DNA from 3 places in the Clostridium fessum genome. Region 3 is predicted to be linked to each of the others. Evidence: predicted binding sites of a transcription regulator. Region 3 holds the regulator's gene; each other region holds the start of a gene.
What was found. Region 3 encodes Rex, which represses fermentation and respiration genes when NADH is low (regulators of the CRP and FNR family bind a similar motif). Its sites were predicted from a motif close to ATTGTTAANNNNTTAACAAT; they were not measured.
Positions count from the first base shown of each region.

Region 1 (4,259 bases), on a different contig from region 3:
CCATCTACCTGGGCAAATGCCTGAGCGATTCCGGAACCCATGGTTCCTGCACCAATAATACCAACTTTCATGACAAATCCTCCTGAAATTATACAACTATAATTTAACTAACTATCTATTGTTAAACTGCTCCACTTTCCGTTTCTCAAGGAATGCCTGCATACCGTTCTTCTGATCTTCTGTCTCGAAGCATCCGCCAAACAGTTTTTCCTCGATCACGATAGCCTGATCCATATCAGTCTGAAGTCCGTCGTTCATCGCCTTCTTGCTGTTTCTGACAGCGATCGGAGCCATCTTTGCGATAGCGCCTGCCAGCTTCTTCGCAGCCGGCATCAGCTCTTCCTGTGTATAAACAGCATTTACAAGTCCGACACGGTATGCCTCGTCCGCTTTGATGTTGCGGGACGCAAATACCATCTCTTTTGCCTTGCCCGGTCCGATGAGACGTGCGAGTCTCTGTGTACCGCCGAAGCCTGGTGTAATACCAAGACCTACTTCAGGCTGTCCGAATAATGCATTGTCCGAGCAGATACGGATATCACAGCTCATGGCAAGCTCGTTGCCGCCGCCGAGTGCGAAACCGTTTACTGCCGCGATAACCGGAACCGGGAAAGTTTCGATCTTGCGGAAAATATCGTTGCCGAATTTACCGAAGTGCTCGCCCTGCTCCTTGGTCATCACGCTCATAGCAGCGATGTCAGCACCGGCTACGAAAGATTTCTCTCCTGCGCCGGTCAGGATAATTGCACGAATTTCGGAAAGGTCTACTGCATCAAATGCAGCTTCAATATCCTTCAGCACATCCTCGTTTAACGCGTTCAGTGCCTTCGGACGATTAATAGTTATGACTGCGACGTGTCCGTCTACCTCATAGTCTACAAATCCCACTTCCAGTTCCTCCTAAAAAGCTCTTGAATTGAAATACGTAAAACCAGAAACAGCCGGAGCGCCGGGGATAAGCCCCGACGACTCCGGTTCTGCGTCAGAAATTAGTCTCTCTCAACGATCGTTGCGCAGCCCATGCCGCCACCGATACACAGAGTAGCCAGACCCTTCTTAGCGTCACGTTTCTGCATCTCGTATAACAGAGTTGTCAGGATACGGCAGCCAGATGCTCCTACCGGATGTCCGATAGCGATTGCACCGCCGTTTACGTTCAGGATGTCTTTGTTGAAGCCAAGGTCACGAGCTACAGCGATAGACTGAGCTGCGAATGCCTCGTTTGCCTCGATCAGGTCGAAGTCTTCTACCTTCCAGCCTGTCTTCTTCAGAACTTTCTTGGTAGCTGCAACCGGTCCAATACCCATGATGCTCGGATCTACACCGCCCAGAGCGCCTGCTACCCATGTAGCCATCGGTTTGATACCCAGTTCTTTTGCTTTCTCTTCGCTCATAACAACTACAGCTGCTGCACCATCGTTGATGGAGGAAGCGTTACCAGCTGTTACACGTCCGTCTTTCTTGAATGCCGGACGAAGCTTGCCAAGAACCTCTACAGTGGAACCCGGACGCGGACCCTCATCGGTATCTACGATAACAGTCTCTTTTTTCTTCTTAACTTCGATCGGAACGATCTCGTCTTTGAAACGTCCAGCCTCGATAGCTGCGCAAGCCTTCTGCTGGCTAGCTGCTGCAAACTCATCGAGTTCTTCTCTTGTGATACCCCACTGATCGCAGATGTTCTCAGCGGTGATACCCATGTGGTAATCGTTGAATGCATCCCACAGAGCGTCATTTACCATGGTGTCGATCATGGTCGCATTGTTCATACGGTATCCGTAACGAGCCTTCATCAGAGCATACGGAGCTGCGGACATGTTCTCTGCACCACCAGCTACTACGATGTCAGCATCGCCTGCAAGGATCATATCTGCTGCTGCGTTTACAGCATTCAGACCAGAACCGCAAACCACGTTCAGGGTAACTGCCGGAACTTCTACCGGAAGACCAGCTTTCAGAGACATCTGACGTGCTACGTTCTGACCAAGGCCAGCCTGGATAACACATCCCATGTATACGTGATCAACCTGCTCCGGAGCAACGCCTGCTCTCTTCAGAGCCTCCTTGATAACTACGGCACCCATCTCAGCTGCTGGAACAGTACTGAGCTGGCCACCCATGGAACCTACTGCGGTACGGCATGCACTTGCAATTACGACTTTCTTAGACATTGAAAAAATCCTCCTTGAAAATGATCCACCACGTAAATAACACAACTGCAGTAAATAGTAAAATAGTGATAAATATGATAGTGTATTTGTATCTTAACACCCCGCGCGGCTCCTGTCAAATAATTATCAATGGATTTATAAAGATTTAAGATTCTCATTTTTCCGCGTACAATCCACTTATTTCTACATCGTTTTGATCTCCTTTAGGCGGAATGCACAATTTTTTTCTTCCGTTTTCTCAATAAAAGTGGTCTTCTCTGGCATTATAACCAACACGGTATTTTGTTTGTGAATTAATAGACAAACTCATTTCTCTTCCATTTACATATGCTTATATCTGTAATTCATAAATATGAATATGTCGTCATTTTCCCCTATTTTGTCCTCCGCCTCTTTCGTTGACAAGGGGTAGTGGAGATGATACACTGATAAACAACGGGGGATGTCCGAATCACGCATTTGTACGGACTTCTTCATATTATTAAAAAGGACAAGGTGAATAAATATGGATTACAAGAAACTGTATGCAGAAAAGCTGGTTTCCGCTGAAAAAGCTGCTTCCGTCGTTAAATCTGGCGACTGGGTTGACTATGGCTGGACCACCGGCACTCCGGTAGCAGTCGATGCTGCTATCGCAAAACGTCTTCCGGAACTGGAGAATGTAAACTTCCGCGGCGGTATCCTGATGTGGGTACCGGAGATCTTCAAGATCGAAAACCCGGCAGCTCATATGACCTGGAACTCCTGGCACATGAGCGGTATCGAGAGAAAGGCAATCGCACAGGGATTCAGCTTCTATGCTCCGATCCGTTATTCCGAGCTTCCGAGATACTATCGTGAGTCCGCAACCAAACCGGATGTAGCTGTATTTCAGGTCGCTCCGATGGACGAGCACGGTTATTTCAACTTCGGACCAAATGCTTCCCATATGGCAGCCTGCTGCGAGACTTCCAAGGTTGTCATCGTAGAGGTCAATGAAAATATGCCGGTCTGCCTCGGCGGATTTGAGAACGGTGTTCATATCTCCAACGTAGACATGATCGTAGAGGGCAGCAACCCGACCATCGCAGAGATGGGAGGCGGCGCAGCGGCGACTGATGTCGATGAAGCAGTTGCAAAACTGATCGTAGACGAGATCCCGGATGGTGCCTGCTTACAGTTAGGTATCGGCGGTATGCCGAACGCAGTTGGTTCCCTGATTGCGAAATCTGACTTAAAGGATCTGGGTGTTCACACCGAGATGTACGTTGACGCATTCGTTGATATTGCCGCAGCCGGCAAGATCACAGGCGCTCACAAAGCACTGGACAAAGGCCGTCAGGTATACGCATTCGGCGCTGGTACCAAGAAACTGTATGACTACTTAAACAACAACCCGGCCTGCATGAGTGCTCCGGTTGATTACACCAACGACGTCCGCACCATCGCAGCCCTGGACAACTTCATGTCCATCAACAACGCGGTTGACCTCGACCTCTTCGGTCAGGTAAATGCAGAGTCCGCAGGAATCAAGCACATCAGCGGTGCAGGCGGACAGCTTGACTTCGTTCTGGGCGCTTACCTGTCCAAGGGCGGAAAGAGCTTCATCTGCTGCTCCTCCACCTTCAAGAACAAGGCTGGCGAGCTGCAGTCCCGTATTCTCCCGACCTTAAATCAGGGTTCCATCGTAACCGATACACGTGCAAACCTGCACTACCTGGTAACTGAGTACGGTAAAGTAAACTTAAAGGGTCTTGCAACCTGGCAGAAATGCGAAGCTATCATCTCCGTTGCACATCCGCAGTTCCGCGATCAGCTGATTAAGGAAGCTGAGAAGATGCATATCTGGAGACAGAGCAATAAGATCTGATAAGAACTCAAGATCTGATAAAATCGGCAGAATTCGGAGACAAACTCCAGCAAACCATCTATGGTATCTGAGACTCCCGGTTCTCCGATACATCAGATACGTTTATTTTCTAAAAAAAGTGCTTTTCCTCTCAAGAAATTTTCTTCGAGAAGAAAGGCACTTTTTTATTTATACTTTTTTTCTTATAGTTTTTGTTCTACAAGTCTCTGTCTACCATCCGCTACTGTTCCAGAGACTTC
Region 1 is NZ_JAQEQF010000007.1:64,849-69,107, reverse strand. It holds gene PG862_RS10095 (3-hydroxyacyl-CoA dehydrogenase NAD-binding domain-containing protein) at 1-71, opposite strand, end outside; gene PG862_RS10090 (enoyl-CoA hydratase-related protein) at 112-888, opposite strand; gene PG862_RS10085 (acetyl-CoA C-acetyltransferase) at 990-2,171, opposite strand; gene PG862_RS10080 (butyryl-CoA:acetate CoA-transferase) at 2,677-4,020, shown strand; gene PG862_RS10075 (DUF5722 domain-containing protein) at 4,241-4,259, opposite strand, start outside.
Region 1: a site for Rex is predicted at 2,457-2,476, ahead of PG862_RS10080 (butyryl-CoA:acetate CoA-transferase). Genes of this name have one in related genera too.

Region 2 (4,259 bases), on a different contig from region 3:
TCCCTCGCACGCTTTTACAACCGGGATAATATCAATCGCCGGTACGCAGAATACAACGTCTACATCTTCCGAAACAACGAGCGGCTTCAGAAGCTCTACCAGAGCTACTGCCTCCGACGGCGTCATGTTCATTTTCCAGTTGCCTGCTACGATCTTTCTTCTAGCCATGACTATTCTATTCCTCTTTTCTATTTATTTATCATTCGCTGCCGCTACGCCCGGAAGCTCCTTTCCCTCTAAGAATTCCAGGGAAGCGCCGCCGCCGGTGGAAATATGGGTCATCTTGTCGCCAAATCCAAGCTGGTTGACCGCTGCTGCAGAATCGCCGCCACCGATGATCGTGGTCGCTTCGGTGTCTGCCAGTGCTTTTGCAACTGCGATTGTACCCTGTGCCAGAGTCGGGTTCTCAAATACACCCATCGGTCCGTTCCATACAACTGTCTTAGCAGATTTTACGGTGTCTGCATACAGCTTTGCAGTTTCCGGTCCTATGTCAAGTCCCATCGTGTCAGCCGGGATAACGTCAACCGATACATTCTGTACCTCGATCGGTGCATCGATCGGATCCGGGAAGGATGCTGCTACAGCTGCATCAACCGGAAGAAGCAGTTTCTTGCCAAGCTTCGCCGCCTTCTCTACCATCTCACGGCAATAATCTAACTTTGTATCATCGACTAAGGATTTACCAATCTCCTTGCCCTGTGCTTTTAAGAAGGTAAATGCCATGCCGCCGCCGATGATCAGCGTGTCGCACTTCTCCAGCAGGTTGGAGATAACGTTTAATTTATCGGCTACCTTCGCGCCGCCTAAAATGGCAACGAACGGGCGGACCGGGTTATCTACTGCATTTCCAAGGAAATCGATCTCTTTCTGCATCAGGTAACCAACTACTGCGGTGTCCACATACTGGGTCACGCCTACGTTTGAGCAGTGTGCGCGGTGTGCAGTACCAAATGCATCGTCCACATAGACATCACACAGGGATGCCAGATCCTTGCTGAACGCCTCACCGTTCTTGGTTTCCTCGGCACGGTAACGGGTGTTCTCAAGCAGAACAACCTCGCCATCCTTCATCGCCTCAACGGCTGCCCTTGCGTTCGCTCCAACCACTTCCGGATCGGCTGCAAATTTCACTTCCTGTCCCAGAAGTTCAGACAGACGAACGGCTACCGGTGCCAGAGACAGCTCCGGCTTCGGCTCTCCCTTCGGTTTGCCAAGGTGGGAGCAGAGAATTACCTTTCCGCCGTCCGCAATCAGTTTTTTGATCGTCGGAAGCGCTGCCACCAGACGGTTTTCATCGGTGATCTTTCCTTCTTTTAACGGTACGTTGAAATCACAGCGTACCAGAACGCGTTTGCCCTTTACATTGATATCATCCACGGATTTTTTATTCAGCATATCCTGTCTCCTTTACATTATAAAAGAATAAAAAACAGGTCCGGTCCCGACCGAGGACCGGACCCATCTTGAATCCTTATGATTTTCTATCGAATCGATAAAATTATGCCAGCTCTGCGAAGTATTTGATTGTACGAACCATCTGGCTTGTGTAGGAGTTCTCGTTGTCATACCAGGAAACAACCTGTACCTGATATAAGTCATCACCGATCGGAGATACCATAGTCTGTGTAGAATCAAACAGGGAACCATAGCGGATACCTACGATATCGGAAGAAACGATCTCATCCTCGTTGTAGCCGAAGGACTCAGTCTGAGCTGCCTTCATAGCCTCGTTGATAGCTTCCTTGGTAACGTCAGCTTTCTTAACAACGGCTGTCAGAATAGTAGTGGAACCAGTCGGAACCGGAACACGCTGTGCGGAACCGATGAGCTTGCCGTTTAATTCCGGAATAACCAGACCAATCGCTTTTGCAGCACCGGTGGAGTTCGGAACGATGTTGACAGCGCCTGCTCTTGCTCTTCTTAAATCGCCTTTTCTGTGCGGTCCGTCCAGAATCATCTGATCGCCTGTGTAAGCGTGGATGGTGGACATGATACCGGACTGAATCGGAGCATAATCGTTTAATGCCTTAGCCATCGGAGCCAGGCAGTTAGTTGTACAGGATGCTGCGGAGATAATCTTATCTTCTGGTTTCAGTGTCTTGTGGTTTACATTGTATACGATAGTCGGAAGGTCATTGCCTGCCGGTGCGGAGATAACGACTTTCTTAGCGCCTGCATCGATATGTGCCTGTGCTTTTGCCTTGGATGTATAGAATCCGGTACACTCCAGAACTACGTCTACACCAATCTCGCCCCACGGAAGTTCAGCAGCGTTTGCCTTTGCGTAGATAGTAATCTTCTTACCATCTACTACAATATAATCTTCGCCAGCTTCTACCGTATGTCCATCGTATCTGCCCTGAGCAGAATCATACTTTAACAGGTGAGCTAACATTTTCGGATTTGTCAGATCGTTGATAGCTACGACTTCGTAACCCTCAGCGCCAAACATCTGTCTGAAAGCCAGACGACCAATACGACCAAAACCATTAATTGCAACTTTTACTGCCATGATCTCATTCCTCCTAGAAATTCATCTTCATGATTGTTAAATATTAATCAACCCTGCTTGTATTGTACCCAACTTTTCCTAAAATAGCAAGTGGTTTTTTGTAAATTTTACAGCAAATATTCAGTATTTTCTCTCTTGCTGCGCACAACTTCGACGGATTGTCATATCTTAAATGGAATTTTGTGCTGACAGCCTTAATTTTGCATAATTTTTTAACCAAATGCTCTAATTCGAACTATTTTCATTTTAATCGATCTCTTCTTGTTTTTCAACCTTTTTCCGTGGCTTCGCATTTGAATACGGCAAATTCCTGCTGCCACCACGTTTTCTTACGGCACTTTCGGTTCCAAAAGTGCCTACCCGTGAACAATAACCCGGCCACTTTGCAATTCGCCATCCAGCGCCTTGTAAACTTTCACACTTTCTTGCAGATCGTTTCTTTTTTTACTATAATAACTTTAATCATCGTTTTGGTTTACACATTTTGCAGACCGGATCAACTCATTTCCTACATCAAATAAATTCCGGAGGTTTTATATATGAAGATAAAGGAAGGAAAATCAGCGCTGGAACAGAATCTGTACCGATCCTTTCTGCTCCTTTCCGCTACCCTGGTGCTCATCTCACTTGGTTTTACTCTGTTTTTTGATATTTCCAGACAGCGAAAGGATATGGACAAGCTGATCAGCGGTACTGCTTCTTATATTGCTGCAATTCCGGATGTCGCCGCCATGCTGGAAAACGGCTATCCTGATTCCACCGTGACCCGCGACCTGGATTCTCTTTCTTTGAATATACCAGATATCAATGTCATCCTCATCAGTGATAAAAACGGACTGCGCTTTTACCACACGAACCGTCTGAAAACCGGCGATTCCTACGTGGCAGGTGACGAGGACGCTATTCTGTCAGGAAGCGATCCATATATCACAACCGGCTACGGCACGCACGGCATGCAGCGGCGCGCCTTTCACGCAGTAAAAAACAGCGGCGGAGAGATCGTCGGTTTTGTGATGGTTTCCCTGTTCACCGCTACCCTGTCCGCCCAGCACCGCAGTCTGCTGTTCTTTTATATAATTATATTCCTGATCATGATGATCGTCAGCATTTCCCTGACGCACACAATGTTCTCCCTGCTGCGCGACTCCCTGTTGGGATATGACCCGGAAGAACTCGTCAATATTTATACCCGCCAGGACGAGGTCATGAATATGATCGACGAGGGACTTGCCGCAACCGATCTGGACGGCAGAATTCTCTTTGCCAACCAGAAAGTTTCCACGATACTCGGTCGTCCTGCAAACGAACCTCCGCTCACCCACTTAACGATTCAGGAATTGTTTCCACAGACCGCTTTCGATCAGGTCATAAAAACCGGCGAAAGTGTAACGCACGAGAGCATCAGCTTCGCCGGACGCCAGCTCATCGTCAAGGAGGTGCCAATCCATGGACGCGGCAAACAGGCGCGCCGGGGTGTCCTGATCGTTTTATTTGACCGCACCGACCTCCTGCGTCTTTCCGACGAGCTTTCCGGCGCCCACAATATGTTGGACACGCTGCGCGCGTTCAATCATGAATTTTTAAATAAGCTGCACATCATTCTCGGCTACCTACAGACCGGGGAGATTCAGCAGGCGATGAATTTTATCACCAACAGCAGCCTTGTCTCCAGCCAGTCCGTCCGTGAGACAGCCAACTGCATCCGCGTTCCGAAAATCTGTGCGCTTGTGATCGGGAAAATGAT
Region 2 is NZ_JAQEQF010000004.1:190,856-195,114, reverse strand. It holds gene tpiA (triose-phosphate isomerase) at 1-168, opposite strand, end outside; gene PG862_RS07175 (phosphoglycerate kinase) at 193-1,398, opposite strand; gene gap (type I glyceraldehyde-3-phosphate dehydrogenase) at 1,502-2,515, opposite strand; gene PG862_RS07165 (sensor histidine kinase) at 3,055-4,259, shown strand, end outside.
Region 2: a site for Rex is predicted at 2,548-2,567, ahead of gap (type I glyceraldehyde-3-phosphate dehydrogenase). Genes of this name have one in related genera too.

Region 3 (4,259 bases):
ACGAAGCCGCGTCTGTTCTTCCTTCTGTTGTTTCCAGTCCAATTTGCCGGAGGAAGCGCTGGCTGCCGACTGAACTGCAGCGGTCACGGCAGAAGCGGACGAAGCAGCAGAGGTACCAGTGCCATTTCCAGAAAGAGCAGTCGGATTTGCGCCTGCCGCAGCGGTCAGATGGCTGGAAGTCCCTGTGTTTCTGGCTCCGGAAGATTTTGCAGAGCGGTTGGCTGCCTGTGCGGCGGAAGCCAGATAGGCTTTCTCCTGCGTCGCCTTCTTTTCCAGATAATAATCGTAGTTTCCAATATAATTAATCAGTGTTCCCATCGTCAGATCGAGAATCCGGGTCGCAGTTTTGTTGATGAAATATCGGTCATGGGAGACGTAGAGAACGGTTCCGGTGTAATGAACCAGCGCGTTTTCCAGAATCTCCTTCGAGGCGATATCCAGATGGTTGGTCGGCTCATCGAGGATCAGGAAGTTCGCCTCCGAGAGCATCAGCTTCGCCAGGGAAACACGCCCGCGTTCGCCGCCGCTCAGATCACGGATGCGCTTAAAGACATCGTCGCCGGTGAAGAGAAATGCCGCCAGCACATTTCGGATCTGCGTGTTGTTCATATCCGGGTAGGTGTCCTGCAGCTCGTCAAAGAGCGTCTTGTCCATGTGCAGAACCTGGTGTTCCTGATCGTAGTAACCGATATGCACCTTGGAACCTAACCGGATCTCGCCGTTGTCCGGGGTCAGAAGACCGTTGATCATCTTGAGGATTGTGGTCTTGCCGGTCCCATTGTTGCCGATGATGGCGATGCGCTCGCCGCGTTTTATCTCAAAGTTCAGATCCGTGAAGAGTGTCATGCCGTCGAAACTCTTGGCAAGCTCACGGACGGAGAGAACGTCATTTCCGCTGGTGACGCACGGTTCCAGAGTAATGTGCATCGCGTCGTTGATTTCGGTCGGTTTTTCCAGAAGATCCATCTTGGAAAGCATTTTTTCACGGCTCTCGGCGCGCTTGATGGATTTCTCACGGTTAAAGGATTTGAGTTTGGTGATAACCTCCTCCTGATGGCGGATCTCCTGCTGCTGGTTTAAGTAAGCCTTGAGCACACCGGCGCGGATGATCGCTTTTTTCTCGCTGTAGGCGGTGTAATTGCCCTGGAAAGAGGTGGCGATGCCGCCGTCCAGCTCGACGATCTTGGTCACGACGCGGTCCAGAAAATAGCGGTCGTGGGCGACGATGATGACCGTCCCGGCGTAGTTCATCAGATAGGTTTCCAGCCACGCGATGGATTCCATGTCGAGGTGGTTGGTCGGCTCGTCCAAAAGGATGATATCCGGTTTGGAGAGCAGGAGCTTACCGAGGGAGACGCGCGTTTTCTGACCGCCTGAAAGTTCGGAAACCGGTTTGGAAAATTCTTCCTCGACAAAGCCGAGTCCCTTTAAGACACCGGTGATTTCACTCTGCCATGCGTAGCCGTTTAAAAGTTCAAATTCATGGTTTAAGCGGCTGTAAGTGTTGAGCATCGTCTCGAGCTTTTCGCCCTCGGTGTGCTTCATCTGGAGTTCCAGCGTGCGGATCTGCTGTTCCATTTCCAGAATCGGACGTTTGACCTCCAGAAGAGAGTCATAAATGGTGGTCTGGCTGTGCAGATCCTGGTGCTGTGCCAGGTAACCGAGGGTTTTGCCCTTGGCGATGGTCACGGAGCCCTCGTCTGCTGCGAGTTCTCCGACAATTATTTTTAAAAGAGTCGATTTACCGGCTCCGTTGATGCCGACGATGGCGGCTTTTTCGTGATCTTCTACATGAAACGATACGTGTTTGAGGATTTCCTCTGTACCGAATGCTTTTGAAATATTGCTGCAAGATAAAATCATAGATTCCTCCTGTGGTTGTATCCATGTATTTCGGTTAAAAATATACCGTCAATCTCAAATTATAATATAAATAAAGAAGCAATGCAAGAATGAGAACGGTTAATGGCTGTTTCTGGTCAGAAAATTTTGCGAAATACAATGTAAAATCCCTCATATGAAATAAAAAAATTGACAATTATTTATCATATGACTATAATAAATTTATCAGATTGTCCGAAGGTTTGCGTAAACCATATGGACAACGTTAGAGGAAAGAAAGGTGGAAGAAAGCCGTGGAACAGAAAGAGATATCTAAAGCGGTCATTTCTAGGCTACCCAGATACTATCGTTACTTGGGCGAATTGCTCGAGGAGGGAGTAGAGAGAATCTCATCGAATGATTTGAGTATCCGCATGAAGGTGACAGCGTCCCAGATTCGTCAGGATCTGAATAATTTCGGCGGATTTGGTCAGCAGGGATATGGTTATAATGTAAAGTATTTATATTCGGAGATTGCCCGGATTCTGGGAATTGACCGTCAGCATAACCTAATTATTATCGGTGCGGGAAATCTGGGTCAGGCGATCGCGAATTATACGAATTTTGAGCGGCGTGGTTTTTTAATCAAAGGTATGTTTGATGTGAATCCGCGTCTAGTCGGTCTGGTAGTCCGTGGAGTGGAGATCCGCGGTATTGAAGATTTGGAGCAGTTTATCAAGGACAATGAAGTGCAGATCGCAGCGCTGACGATTCCGAAGTCGAAAGCGCCGGAGATTGCGGATCGGCTTGTCAAAGCCGGAATCAAGGCGATCTGGAATTTTGCCCATACAGATTTACAGGTTCCAGATGACGTTGTGGTGGAAAATGTCCATCTGTCGGAGAGCCTGATGCGCCTTTCTTACCGCGTATGCAGCATGCAGGATCAGAAAGCGAGAGAAGAAGCGCAGAGAAAGCAGGAAGAGGCAGCTGGTGCCGGAGAAACAAAATGATCGTCGGAATTGGTACGGATCTGATAGAGATAGAGCGAATCAAAAAAGCCTGTGAAAAAGAGGCTTTTTTGGTGCGTGTATATACAGAAGAAGAGCGTCGGCAGGCTGGGGGGAAGGTGTCCCGGCTCGCCGGCGATTTTGCGGTAAAAGAGGCAGTCTCGAAGGTGTTTGGAACAGGCTTTCGGGGCTTTGGACTGCTGGATATAGAAGTGCTCCGGGACGAGCTTGGAAAACCGTGGGTGCGGCTTCACGGGGGAGCAAAGAAACTTGCGGACAGCCTAAAAATCACCCGGATTCACGTGTCGATCACGAATACAGGCAGTCTTGCATCCGCTTACGCAGTCGGAGAGGGGGAATGGAAATGAGACGTCTGGTGACAGGAAAACAGATGAAAGAGATAGATGGATATGCAATCCGGAAAGTGGGGATACCCTCTCTGGTACTGATGGAGCGAGCGGCGCTGGCGGTTGCAGACGAGATAGAAAAACGGTATGGAAAGCTTTCAGGGCAGAGGCTTCTGGTATTTTGCGGAACGGGCAATAACGGTGCGGACGGCGCGGCGCTGGCTAGGATTCTCTTTCTGCGCGGCGCGCTTCCGACGGTGCTCACGGTCGGTGACAAGGCGCACTGGACGGGGGAGATGACCTGTCAGGTGGCGATTGACCGGAATCTGGGGATCCCGGTGGAGGCGTTTGAAAATTATGTGCCGGGGCATGTGGAGATCATGGTGGATGCGATCTTTGGTGTGGGTCTTTCCAGAGAGGTCGGCGGTGAATTTGCCGAGGCGATCCGTTTTATGCGTGAGCAAGAGCCAAAGGCGGTAGTTGCGGTTGATATTCCGTCCGGCGTCAGCTCAGAGACAGGGGCGGCGCTTGGCGAGGCAGCTGAGGCGGATCTGACCGTTACTTTCGGCTATGAGAAGCTGGGAATGGTGTTCTATCCGGGACGGAAGCTGTGCGGCGAGATTGTGATTGCCGACATCGGGTTTCCGGCGTATACAAAATATGAAGGGCATACCTATTTTGCCTATGATCCGGAGGATCGGAGCCAGATCCCGAAACGGCGGGCAGACGCCAACAAGGGAACGTATGGAAAAATCCTGATCGCAGCCGGTTCGGAGGGAATGTGCGGCGCAGCGTATTTGAGCGCCCTGGCTGCGTACCGGATGGGCGCAGGACTTGTGAAGATCCTGACCGTCCGGGCAAATGTGCCGATTCTGCAAAATCTCCTTCCGGAGGCGATCCTGACGCCGTATGATCCGGAACAGGCACAGACAGATCCGGCAGGTTTTAAGAGCCTGGTGGAACAGGAGTGCGGCTGGGCGAGCGCGATCGTGCTGGGACCGGGACTGGGAAAGGAAGCCCATGTCGCAAGTCTGGTGCAGAACGTGCTGCTTTCCGCCTATGTGCCGATCATTGTGGATGCGGA
Region 3 is NZ_JAQEQF010000012.1:89,458-93,716, reverse strand. It holds gene PG862_RS13730 (ABC-F family ATP-binding cassette domain-containing protein) at 1-1,863, opposite strand, end outside; gene PG862_RS13725 (redox-sensing transcriptional repressor Rex) at 2,136-2,831, shown strand; gene acpS (holo-ACP synthase) at 2,828-3,196, shown strand; gene PG862_RS13715 (NAD(P)H-hydrate dehydratase) at 3,187-4,259, shown strand, end outside.